Regions from separate parts of the Paenibacillus sp. GbtcB18 genome, predicted to be linked through region 1. Evidence: riboswitches for the same ligand, from Rfam matches in the RefSeq annotation. Region 1 holds a riboswitch; each other region holds the start of a gene.
The links. Region 1 has a riboswitch for cyclic di-AMP ahead of KVT34_RS02940 (enolase-like domain-containing protein). Riboswitches for the same ligand answer to the same signal wherever they lie in the genome.
Positions count from the first base shown of each region.

Region 2: another riboswitch for cyclic di-AMP. It lies ahead of KVT34_RS09840 (TrkH family potassium uptake protein); the one in region 1 lies ahead of KVT34_RS02940 (enolase-like domain-containing protein).
Region 3: another riboswitch for cyclic di-AMP. It lies ahead of KVT34_RS19195 (hypothetical protein); the one in region 1 lies ahead of KVT34_RS02940 (enolase-like domain-containing protein).

Region 1 is NZ_JAGXJX010000001.1:593,660-597,871, reverse strand. Features, by position in the region: gene KVT34_RS02945 (L-lactate dehydrogenase) at 1-534, opposite strand, end outside; gene KVT34_RS02940 (enolase-like domain-containing protein) at 622-1,509, opposite strand; cyclic di-AMP (ydaO/yuaA leader) riboswitch at 1,512-1,644, opposite strand; gene KVT34_RS02935 (DoxX family protein) at 1,895-2,434, opposite strand; gene KVT34_RS02930 (hypothetical protein) at 2,494-2,700, opposite strand; gene KVT34_RS02925 (acyltransferase family protein) at 3,268-4,212, shown strand, end outside.
Region 2 is NZ_JAGXJX010000002.1:997,108-1,001,319, forward strand. Features, by position in the region: gene KVT34_RS09835 (potassium channel family protein) at 1-627, opposite strand, end outside; gene KVT34_RS09840 (TrkH family potassium uptake protein) at 642-1,985, opposite strand; cyclic di-AMP (ydaO/yuaA leader) riboswitch at 2,045-2,194, opposite strand; gene KVT34_RS09845 (CPBP family intramembrane glutamic endopeptidase) at 2,374-4,032, shown strand.
Region 3 is NZ_JAGXJX010000006.1:307,201-311,412, forward strand. Features, by position in the region: gene KVT34_RS19190 (carbon starvation CstA family protein) at 1-1,419, opposite strand, end outside; cyclic di-AMP (ydaO/yuaA leader) riboswitch at 1,682-1,874, shown strand; cyclic di-AMP (ydaO/yuaA leader) riboswitch at 1,983-2,163, shown strand; gene KVT34_RS19195 (hypothetical protein) at 2,281-2,721, shown strand; gene kdpF (K(+)-transporting ATPase subunit F) at 2,912-2,986, shown strand; gene kdpA (potassium-transporting ATPase subunit KdpA) at 3,046-4,212, shown strand, end outside.

The sequences.
Region 1 (4,212 bases):
GATAATCGCCGCATGAATGCTGCGCGGGTCCACTTGAAGCTTCTCGCCGATCAAATAGCGGAAACGCGCGCTATCCAGCAAAGTTCCCGAGCCGATGACGCGGTTAACGGGCCATTCGGATTTTTTCCATGTAAAATAAGACATGATATCAACCGGATTGGTCGCCACCAGAATAATGCCTGTCTGATTGTACTTCGTCACATTCTCGACGATGCCGTTAAAAATGTCGACGTTGCGCTTAAGCAGATCGAGACGGGTCTCCCCTTGCTTTTGCGCGACGCCCGCACAAATAATGATAATATCGGCGCCTTCACAGTCGGAATAGTCCCCCGCCCATACTTTCACCCTGCCCGTAAACGGCAGGCCGTGGTTCATATCCAGTGCGTCCCCGTTCGCTTTTGCGTGATTATAATCGATGAGGACAAGCTCGGACATCCGCTCTCTGAGCAGCAGAGTGTACGCCGTGGTGGAACCTACGGCACCGGTTCCGATGACCACGATACGTGATTTTTTAAGTGATTCCTGGTTGTTCAATTCGTTAGTAGACACGAGAACCTCTCCTTTCAGGGGAATTCTGGTATTATTGTAGGCGAACTCCCCCTCAAAAGCAAACGTTCCGTTCTATAAAACGACAAAATAAGCCCGGGATTCTGCAAAAAGCACCGGCTGATCCAGCTGAAAACCGGTTCCGGCTATTCCCTCGCCGGCCTGCAGCGGAGCAAGGCGCACCGGTTCCGGGTTGCCGCCCTCTTCCAGCCAGTCCGCTCCCAGCACCGCAGCGGTGTGCTCCCACAAGCAGCAGGCCGGACCGATCAAATAATCTTTGTGCATCGCCAGCGCCATTCCTTCCTGCCGGAGCATGCACGCGTTGCGCAAATCGTCCAGCAGAGAGCCGCAGCAGCCGGGGTGAAGTTCCCTCTCGGCCTGGAAGAGCCCGCTTACCGGGAACTCGCGGTCCGCCTCAGCGTATCCGAAGCCCACCGCCTGTCTCACGCGAGAAGAAAAGAGCGGTTCCGCGACCGGACAAGGGCCGCCTCCGACACTCCGGGCGGCAGCCGTTTCCGGGCGGAAGGAGCCGTTTCCTGAACGTCCGGAATGTCCGGCGATTCCGAAATTTCCGAAACTGCCGAAGCCGCTGAAGCTTCCGAGAACGTCCACAAACGGTTTGTGCAGCGATCGGGCCTTCAGATCGTACAAGGCCATTTCCACCAGATCCGCCTTCACACTCCCCCAGAGTACACGGTACAAGCGAACAGTGTCTAGCGCTTGCGCCAGCGTGCTTTTTTGAAAGCGGTACAGAAACCGGGCCCAATTCACAAGATCGAAATGCTTCTCGCCCACAGACATCAAACATTCTCCCCAGCCTGTCTCTCCGCCCTCGTCCGTGAGTTTCAATAGCCCGTACCTGCAGTTCTCAAGCTTTCCTCTGGCATGATGGTAACAGCAGGGTACATCGAATTCAAACAATTCAATCCGGATAATTCGTCGGTCCATTTCTTCCTTTTCCACTCCTTTTCTCCCAATGACGCCTGCGAGGTTAGCTGTCGGGTTCGGATTTGAGAGGCCCCTACGGAATAAACATTCCGATTCACCCCAGTTCGTGGGTCCCCCGCTTCTCTTACGAGAATTAAGCGCGCAGATGAAGATGATGGTTAGGCCGCAGCAGGCGTCCGGACATTGCGTCCGAAGCCTGATCTGACGGACCATGAGAGTATGTTACCTCCGCGAATAGGGCCTGTAAACAATCCCGAAGGACAGCCCGCATCCATTCTCTTCCATGTAACCCTATTCATTTGAGTGTTGCTTCTTCAAGCTGATTCAAGCTCATTCTTTCTCCGTTTAACAAAAAAAAGCCCCGGATACCCGGGGCTTTTTTGAAGATCATTTTATTCTGTCAGATATGGGCGCGTGTCTTGCCTCCACCGAGGGTAGGGTTTGCGCCGTGATCTCCGCGATGGCGAAGGAGCTTGCGGAGGTAAGGAAGGATGTAATAGTCGGCTCCGAACTTGCCGGCGTTGGCTCCAGCGGCGATGACGATGACACCGAGCAGAATCATCCAAGGGTTAGTGCTTACGGTACCTGCGAAGAGGAACATGAAGTTCATCAGGACTCCGAAGAATGCTGCCGCCGTTGTCAGTGCGCCGAGGACAAGACCCAGACCTACCAAGAACTCTCCGAGCGGAATCAGTACGTTAAACAGTTTGGCGTTCGGCAGTGCGAAGTTTTCCAGGAATGCGGTGAAGGTCGGATAGACCAGCTCATTGGTCGCTTTATCCATAACCGGCTTCGCTACCGCGCCTTTCAGGAAGCCCGTAGCGTCAAATCCGCCCGTCAGCTTGTGCCATCCTCCCGTAATCCAAGCGTATCCGAGATAGAAGCGGAGGATCACCATCAGACCTGCCGCATAAACGTTCGTTCTCAACCAGTTAAACATATGAATTTCCCCTTTCAAGCTGCGTATTCTGTATTGGATGTTGAGTGTGTTTCCTATATTTAGAGCCAGTACTGCTCGATCAAGCCACATTCCGCTTCCAGAGGAAGGGGAAGTCCGGTTTTGCCTGCGTTTTGCGCCTTGGCGGTTTGCCAAGTCTGCACACAGTCGAAGCACAAATCCTTATAACCTTCGGGATGTGTCTGAAGCCGTGCTCCGCATGCCTGACAATGTGCGGGTGCCGCGTTTACAAGATGAAGGGCGGTCATGATACTCGCATCCTTTCGTTTATCCCGTATTTTATTGTGAATATTTTCACATTCTTAGCCGTAAAAAGCTTTCTCTTCTTCCCGAATCATTCAGGAAGATCGGATGAGCCGGCGGAGCCTTCGACTCTGGATACCAGAGGCTTTAACCGGCAGTCTTCGCAAACCCAGGCGGACACTGTTTCTTTGGCTGCGTGGATACGGGAACCGCACTGTGGGCATCTTCCTTGTTGAACTTGCGGGTCAGCTGTCTCTTTCATGGCTCCTTCACCTTCTTTCGTGTGTTGTTCTCTCTTTCTGACTTTAGTATAGTCCTCGCCAAGAGTTATGTATGTGATATTTATCACACTTAGCCCAAAATAAGTGATTATAATCATGTTCAAACATTCTTCATAATGAAAACCGTTACTTAATATGTGCATGTGAATAATATCACAATCACTTAAAACAAGAAGTTCTATACTTTCTTTAGATAGCTAAATTCCTTTAACAGCCGCATCCAGCAGGTTTGGCTGCTTGCGTTTCTTCTATAAGAATAAAACCAAATTTACATAAAGCGAGATGACTCCTATGCGAAACCCGACCGCCGTGTATTTTACCAATGTCCGTTTTTTTCTGATTCTGCTCGTTGTTCTGGTCAACCTGCTGCTTACCCTGCCGCCTCTGCCGGATGCAGCGCAAGCTGTCGTGACCGCCATCTTCACTTTTCATCTGCCGGTGTTTGTGCTTGTAACCGGTTATTTCGCCAAAAAGTACTGGCAGACACCCGAGGCGGCAGCCGGCATGCTGCGGATCGCCCTGCAGTATCTCTTCTTTCAGACGCTGTACTCGGTCCTGGATCTGTTCTGGCTCCACAGCCCCGGCATCCGGCATTCGTTCTGGCTTCCGTATTGGATGCTCTGGTTTCTGACCGCGCACTTCGGCTGGAAGCTGCTGCTTATCCCGTTCGCCCGGCTCAAACATCCGGTGGCCGCCGCCGTCCTGCTCGGCGTCGCGGCCGGCTTCCTGCCGGCGGAAGCGGGCGCGTGGCTCGGCTTGACGCGCACGCTCGTGTTCTTCCCGTTCTTCCTCGCCGGATACTACTGGCGGGAAGAACGGGAGCCCCGCCGGCGCGCGGCCACGCAGCGCCGCGCGATCCGGGCCGCCGCGGCGCTGCTGCTGCTGGCGCTGCCCGCGTTCTGGCACGCGGCGGGCGCAGACACCGCCGCGCAGTGGCTCGCCGGCGGCAGCAGCTACGCGCAGCTCGGCGTCCCCGCCGCGGCCGGCACGATGCTGCGCCTCGGCTGCTATGCGGCGCAAGCCGCCGCATCGGCCACGTTCCTGCTGCTGCTCCCGCGCGCGGAAAGCCGCTTGACCGTCCTCGGAGGACGGACGGTCTATGTCTTCCTGCTGCATGGCGCCGCCATCAAGCTGCTGGGCGCAGCCGGGCTCCTGCAGCTCCTCGCCCGGCTGATGGACGCGGGAGCGGCGGGAACTGCCGCGGCTCTTGCAGCGGGATGCGCGGCCGCAGCCGTG
Region 2 (4,212 bases), on a different contig from region 1:
CTCTTTCGTGCCGATAACGACCATCACGTCTCTCTCGTGCAGGACATCTTCGGCGGTAGGCGCGATAATCACGTCGTCCGTTTTGTTGATGGCGACGATGCTGCAGCCGTACTTGGCCCTCGGATCGAGTTCCTTTAGAGTAAGGCCGGAAATACGCCGGGAAACGACGAGTTCCGCGATCGTGTAGTTTTTGGACAATTCGATATAATCGAGAAGGTTCGGCGACACGAGCTGGTGAGCCACGCGCACGCCCATATCACGCTCGGGAAAAATAATCCGGTCCACGCCGATTTTCTCAAGCACCTTGGCGTGCTGATCGGTCAACGCCTTCGCGACGACCGTTTTAACGCCAAGCTCCTTAAGCAGAATCGCCGCCATGATACTCGCCTGGATATTATCTCCGATAGCCACGACTGCGCAATCGAAATTCCGGACGCCGAGCGAGCGGAGAACCTCTTCGTCCGTTGCGTCCGCAACCACGGTATGGGTGAGCTTGTCGCTCATCTCGTCCACTTTCTCTTCATCTCTGTCGATGCCCAGCACCTCGTGCCCGAGCTGAGTCAATTCTTGGGACAAGCTGGAACCGAAGCGTCCGAGTCCGATAACTGCATATTGAATGAAAGCCATTGTTTTGTTTCTCCTTAACCTATCGTGATTTTTCCTTCGGGATAACGGTACAGTTCTTTCTCGGCTTTAGGCTGCAGCGCGTACGCAAGTGTCAAAGGCCCGAGACGTCCCGCGAACATCGTCAGGGCGATCATAACCTTGCCGAACACGGTAAGCTTCGTGGTCAGCCCCAGGGTGAGTCCTACGGTCCCGAATGCCGAGGTCACTTCATACAAAATCATAAGAAACTCGTGATCTTCCGTCGTAGACAGAAGCATGGTAACGAAAATAACAAGAAAGAGTGCAAACATCGTCAAAGTGATCGCCTTCAGGATGCGTTCCTTGCCGAGACGGTTGCGGAAGAAGACGATATCTTCTTTTCCCCGCACCATCGCGACGATAGCCCCTACGAGCATCGTAAACGTAGTCGTCTTGATCCCGCCCCCGGTCGATCCCGGAGAAGCCCCGATAAACATCAGGATGATCATGAAAAATTGGGACGCTTGGCGGAGAGAAGCGAGATCAAGCGTATTCGCCCCCGCCGTACGCGGTGTGACCGATTGAAAAAACGAAGCGAGAATCTTGCCGCCGAAGTCCAGCGAACCCAGCGTTTTCGAATTGGAATACTCGAAGATAAAAATAACAAGCGCCCCGGTCACGATCAGAATGCTTGTGGCGCTCAGCACCACCTTGGAGTGAAGGGTCAGCTTCTTCGTTTTCCGGTAATCCATCACATCGGACATCACGATAAAACCGATTCCGCCCAGAACGATGAGCGCCATCGTCACTACATTGGTAATAAAATCGCCGGCGTAAGCGGTCAGCGAGGTGAAGGGGCCCGTAATCGGACCGAACAAGTCGAACCCGGCATTGTTGAAAAAGGAAACGGCATGCCAGATGCCGTAGTACAGCCCCTTCGGAAATCCGAGATCCACCGACCAGCGGGCGGTAAACAGGACGGCCGCGATTCCCTCGATCGTCAGCGAGTAGATCAGTACCTTCCGGAAAAGACGGACAATCCCTTCCATACTGCCCTGGTTCAAGGCTTCCTGAAGCAGCAGCCTTTCGCGGAGCGATATCTTCTTGCGCAGGATGAAAGCAAAAAGCGTCGCCATACTCATGAATCCGAGGCCGCCGATTTGAATCAGCGAAATGATGACCATTTGTCCGAACGTCGTAAAATGCGTTCCGGTGTCTACCACGACCAAACCTGTTACACAGGTAGCCGAGGTGGCCGTGAAGAGAGCGTCGATGAACGGAAGCGGCAGCCCGTCCGTTGACGAGACCGGCAGCATCAATAAGCCCGAGCCGATGAAAATAATGAGGGCAAATCCGAGCACAAGGATCTGCGGCGGCGTAAATCTCGACTTTTTTAACACATAATTTCCTCCTATATGAAGCACAAAAAAGACACTGGAGTCCCACTGCCCTTTCGGTTATGGTTCCTGCTGGTCGCCTACGAGGTTAGCTGACGGATTCGGATGTACAGGCCACCCTATTTACCCTGCCCGATTCAGGCACAAGCGGTAAAATTCACCCCAAAGTATGGTTCCCCCGTTTTCCAACGGAAATTCGGCGTATGAAGTTGTGCGAAGAAATGAATCATCCGCATTATATATCTGTTATTAAACAAGCACAAAGCCCTTTTAACCGGATTTTACGGGGGGAAACCTAGACAATCTTCCTGCAGCTAACTGGGAGTCACGAATTGGCATCCTTACGCAAACTGTGATACGGTTAAAAAAACGATCGGAGAAGGAGCTGACCATGAAAAAATACGGTCCGGATAACCCGCTGCTGCTGCTCGCCTTGACCGGATTCCTTCTATATGCAGCCGTGGTTTTCATCTATAATACCGGGGCCGCTCCCGCCGGTTCCGATCCTTACGAAACGTCAGCCTCCATTACGAAAGAACAAGCCGCGGAGGCTGCGGTCGCATGGCTGCGGCAAAGGCAGGGCGCCGATGCCGATAACGGCTCCGGCGCCGTTACGGTCGGAGGGTCTCCCGGCACATTCGTCAGCTATCAATCGGAGAAGGAACTCAGCGGTTATCTGACCAAAGAGAAGCTTCAAACGTTGTATGACAAGAGCTACGCCAGCCGGGTGCCCGTCGATTACTATCGGGTAGAAGTCGCCGAGGCTTCCCCTTCGGTCCGGAAGTGGGTCATCGATATCCATATGACCACGAAAGCCGTAATCGGCTGGTCCCGCATCGGCGGCGAATCCCTGGCGGCCGTGTCCGCGTCGGATGCGGAGAAGGCCGCCAGGGAAGCGATCGTACGGCAGGGCTACGAAGAGGCGGAGTTCAAGCGGATCAGTCCTCCGGCCGCCATGTCCGGCATGCTGCTGTTCGAGCGGGAGAAAGAGCCTGTCGGGGACGCAAAGCTGACGATCGGCGTGAAGCTGGATGGAACCTCCGTTTCCTCATTCACCCAATCGTTCCGGCTCCCCGCCGCTTTCACGTCCTGGCTGAAGCATCAGGAGGATACCGCCTCCATGTGGACCCGCATCAGCTTGTGGGGCAACGGCCTGATGGCCCTGATCGCCCTCGGTTATACCGTCCTTAAACGGAGGACGGTCGATTTTTCCCGTGGCGTTCTGCTAACGGCGGTATATGTCGTGATCTACGTCATGAACAACATCAACATGTATCCGGCCTATAAAGCCGGCAGTACGCCGACGAGCAGCGGCCAGGAAGCGATCCTTTCGATCGTGCTGATCAACTTCGTTACGCTGCTGATGGCCGCAGCCGTCTACTTCTCTTTCACGGCCGGCGAAGCCTTGTGGAGACGTGAAGGAAAGTCCGTCATGCCCCGCTGGCGCGACGCCGACTTCGGCGCGCACATAACCCGCAGCATGGTGCAGGGCTATCTGCTCTGCCTGTTCCTGCTCGGCCTCCAGCAGGTGCTGTTCCTTGTGGCGGAGAAAGGCTTCGGTGTCTGGTCGGTGAACGATCCGATGTCGTCTCCCCGCAACATGCTGCAGCCCGCTTTGCTTCCGCTGATGGCTTGGGCGGCCGGCATTTCCGAGGAGGCCACCTTCCGGCTGCTCGGCATCGCCCTGTTCAGCAGGCTGCTCCGGTTCAAATGGCTGGCCGTGCTTCTGCCCAGCCTCATCTGGGCGGCGGGTCACACCGCCTATCCGATCTACCCGGTGTACACCAGGCTGATCGAGGTAACGGTGCTCGGCCTCGTCTTCGGCTACGCCTTCCTGCGGTACGGGTTCCTGACCGCCCTGTTCGCCCATACGGCTATGGACAGCATCCTCATGGGCCTGTCCCTTCTCACGGGCGAAGGGCTGGCAGCCAGCACGCCTGCGCTAGGCCTGCTCTATATGGCGCTGCCGGCCGCCGTCGCCCTCGCGGTATCCGGGCTTCACAAACTGAGGTTTATGAGCGGAAGCAGGCAGAACCGGCGGCCCGTCTAGAAAGTCACCGGCTTTGTCTGCACGCGAGGCCAATGGCCCCCTTGCCGGCAGCAAGCCGCCCCGGACTCTTGGACATGGCAGCAGCCCGGACACGGCGGCAGTACGATGGACACGGTCATGCGGCACATCGCCGCTAAGACCCTGATGGAGCCCCGCGGCGCGGACGGCATAACCGGTGGT
Region 3 (4,212 bases), on a different contig from region 1:
GATGGCGAAGTGGTACCAGAACGCCATCATCGTTTTGCCGCCGATCACGCCGGACAAGATTTGCGCCATGCCGATGGCGAAGGTCGGCGCGCCGCCCGTCCGCGAGAGGATGGTACTCTCGCCGATATTCTTGGATAGCGTGGTCAACTGCTCGGGCGTGATGGTGAAGCCCCAGTTCGTGATGGTTGCCGCCGCGGTCGCCACATCGGTACCGCCCAGGGCAGCCGCAGACGAGTTGATCGCGAAGTAGGTACCGGGCGTGATGATGCAGGCGGCGATCAGCGCCATGATGGCGACGAACGATTCGACCAGCATCGCGCCGTAGCCGATCGGACGCGCGTGGGATTCGCGCTCCAGCATTTTGGGCGTCGTTCCGGAGGAGATCAGCGCATGGAAGCCCGATACGGAGCCGCAGGCGATGGTGATGAACAGGAACGGGAACAAGTTCCCGGCGAAGACGGGACCGGTTCCGTCGATGAACCGGGTCGTGGCCGGCATGGACAGATCCGGCAGAACGAAAATAATGCCGAGCGCGAGTCCGATGATCGTTCCGACTTTGAGGAACGTGCTGAGATAGTCGCGTGGCGCCAGAAGCAGCCAGACCGGCATGACCGAAGCGAAAAAGCCGTAGGCGATCATCATCAGAGCGATGGTTTCCCCGCTGAAGGAGAAAAGCGGGGCCAGAACGGCGCTCTCGGCGACGAATTTGCCCCCGATGAGGGACAGAATCAGCAGAACGACGCCGATAAGGGAAGCTTCCCCGACTCGGCCGGGCCGTATGTAGCGCATATACACGCCCATCAGGAGGGCGATCGGAATGGTGGCGGCAATCGTGAACATGCCCCACGGGCTACCGATCAGCGCTTTGACGACGACGAGCCCGAGCACGGCGAGAAGAATGATCATAATGCCCAGAATGCCGAGCATGGCGATCGTGCCGGTCACTTTGCCGATCTCGTCCTTGATCATATCGCCCAGCGATTTGCCGTTTCTGCGTGTCGAAGCGAAAAGAATGACGAAATCCTGGACGGCGCCTCCCAGAATAACGCCGAGAATAATCCACAGTGTTCCGGGCAAATAGCCCATCTGGGCGGCAAGTACGGGGCCTACGAGAGGGCCCGCGCCGGCAATGGCCGCGAAATGGTGCCCGAACAGCACCCATTTGTTCGTCGGCACATAGTCCTTGCCGTCGTTGTTTAGCTCTGCGGGTGTTTTCCGATTATCGTCGAGCACGAAAACTTTACGGGCGAGAAAACGGCTGTAGAACCGGTAGGCGACCGCATAGCAGCTCACGGCTGCGATAACGAGCCAGGCGGCATTGATCGTTTCGCCGCGATTAAGTGCGACAAGCCCAAAAGCAAACGCGCCGACAATGGAAATCACCCCCCAGAGCAAGATTGATTTCCATCCGATTTTCATAAACATGCCTCCTTACTGGTTAATATGGGAGCGTTTACAAGTAGTATAGCAGGTTTTTCCGGTGTGGGAAGAGGCTGGATGTCCAAACCATTTTCAAAAACGCGAGATTTTCGACGTATTAACAAGCTAGCGCACAAAAAGCAGAAATGTAAGCGCATTAGGGGATTTCTTTGGCTTAAATCGGTTTAAAACCAATCTCGCCATATCTTTACAAAGCACGTGCGGAGGTGTAACATTCATTCCATCAATTGAAAAAAACAGTTTCTTGCTTTCGCTGAATTCCCCAACCGGGGAAGCGGGGGAACCATCGCAGCATTGATCCGGTGTGAGAGCCGGGGCCGTGTCTGCAGGGGTGAATCCTGAAGCGCCGGAATCCATGGACCCGGCAATCAGGTAGGGCGACTCTCACCGTCCGAATCCGACAGCTAACCTCGTAAGCGCATGAGTTCGGGAGGGGTTGAAGAAGCTTGTGATCGGCATCGACCACAGGGACTTCGTTTCGCTGTGGTTTTGTTATGTTCAAAAACATCCGAAAATGAAAAATGTGCCAAACAAATGAACATGCGTTTTTATCGCTGAGTTTCCGTGTCAAGCGGAAAACGGGGGAACCAAACGAGGACTTGCAGGCCTGACGGCCCGGTCCTCATGGGGTGAATCCAGAAGCGGCATCCGTGCCGTAATGGTAGGGCGACTCTCACGCCCGAATCCGACAGCTAACCTCGTAAGCGTACCGAGAGAGGCGACTGCTATCGCGCTTCGGCTATAGTCTTTTTAGGCTGTGACCGTCAAGAAGCCGCGTGAAGAGTTCCTCTTCCGCAGGCTTCTTTTTTTGCTGCCCAAAACATGAAAGAGGGATAAAAAGTGGACGAGAGAAAGATCCAAACCTATACGTTGGTTTCCGCACCGAATGTCACCGGCGAGAACTTTATTAAACTGCTGAATATTTACCGCAGGCCCTTCGCGGCGCTTGTGAACAACCCCGCGGAAGGACAGCGGATGAAGAAGCTGGGAGTCCGGCACATCGTGGAAGTGGATACCGTGCACCACGAAGCCTGGGAAGTCCCGGGACTTCCCATCGGTGACGTCTATCTTTTCGAAGACAGCCTGCCGCTCTGCTGCCGGTATCTTCAGATGGTCCGAAGCTGGACAACCGGAACGATTTTCGTGGTCAAAACGAATGCCTCGCCGCGGCTGATTTATAAAGCGCTCGGCGCCGACCATGTGGTGCATACGAATACCCGTCAGGTCTCTTTCCTGCTTGGAGCAGCACCGGGCCAAGTGCCCGAGGAAGTTTTGCGCTAACGATTTAATTCACGGTCCGAACGATAATGAATGAACCTATGAAATGAACCTATAGATAGGAAAGAAAGGAGCCGAAACACATGACGGACCTTTATATGGTTCTGCTGTTGGCAGTCATTTATTTCATCTTTTACGGTTTTCTGACCTGGTGCGACCATGTTGTGCAAGGCTCGGAAGGCGGCCGTATATGATGATTATCGCGCTTTTTACGGCAGGGCTTTTCCTGTATCTGATATACGCGCTCATACATCCCGAAAAATTTTAGGGCGCCTTCGGGCAGCCGGTGACTGCTAGCGCGGAGTTGTTTGAGGAGGATAGGAATCCATGGAGATTGTGCAGATCGTAATCGTAATCGCGGTGCTTTGCCTGCTGGTGAAACCGCTTGGAACTTATATGTATCATGTTTTTTCGAATGAAAAAAACCGGACGGACAAATGGTTCGGCTGGCTGGAAAGACCCATTTACAAGCTTGCGGGCATCCGCAGCGAGAAGGGCATGACGTGGAAGAAGTATGCGGGCAGCCTTGTGCTGACCAACCTTGTGCTGGTGGCGGTGGGGTATCTGATCCTGCGTCTGCAGCGTGCTCTTCCTTTGAACCCGAACGGGATCGACAATATGGAAGCGACGCTGTCGTTCAATACGATCATCAGCTTTATGACGAACACCAACCTGCAGCACTACAGCGGGGAAACGGGCCTGTCCTATTTCTCACAGATGGCGGTCATTATGATGATGATGTTCACGTCCGCCGTAACGGGAATCGTGGTCGCGATTGCGTTTATCCGCGGACTGACGTCCAAAGGCAGCACCATCGGCAACTTTTTTGCGGATTTCGTAAAAGGACACACGCGCCTGCTGCTGCCGCTGGCTATCGTGGTTACGCTCGTGCTTGTCGGCCTGAAGGTGCCGCAAACGCTGGATCCGACCGTGGCCGCGAAGACGCTTGAAGGCGGGGAGCAGCAAATCGCCATCGGTCCGGTGGCGTCGCTTGTGTCCATCAAGCATCTGGGCACGAACGGCGGCGGTTTCTTCGGGGTGAACTCTTCGCACCCGTTTGAAAATCCGTCTCCGCTGACTAACGTGATTGAAATGCTGTCGATGTGGTGCATTCCGGCCTCATTGACCTATACCTTCGGGCGGTTTGCGAAGAACCGGAAGCAGGGATGGGTCATTTTCACAGCGATGATGACCTTGTTCCTGGTATTTCTATCGGTCGCTTTCTTTTCGGAAAAGGCCGGTAACCCTGCCTTGAACGCCCTTGGCGCGGATTCGTCCATCGGCAGTATGGAAGGCAAAGAGGTGCGGTTCGGTATTGCCCAGTCCGCGCTGTTCACCACGGTAACGACGGCGGCGACGACGGGAACCGTCAACAATATGCACGACACGCTCACCCCGCTGGGCGGAATGGTTCCGCTCGCTCAAATGATGCTGAACTGCGTATTCGGCGGCGACGGAGTCGGGCTGGTCAATATGCTCATGTACGCGATTCTG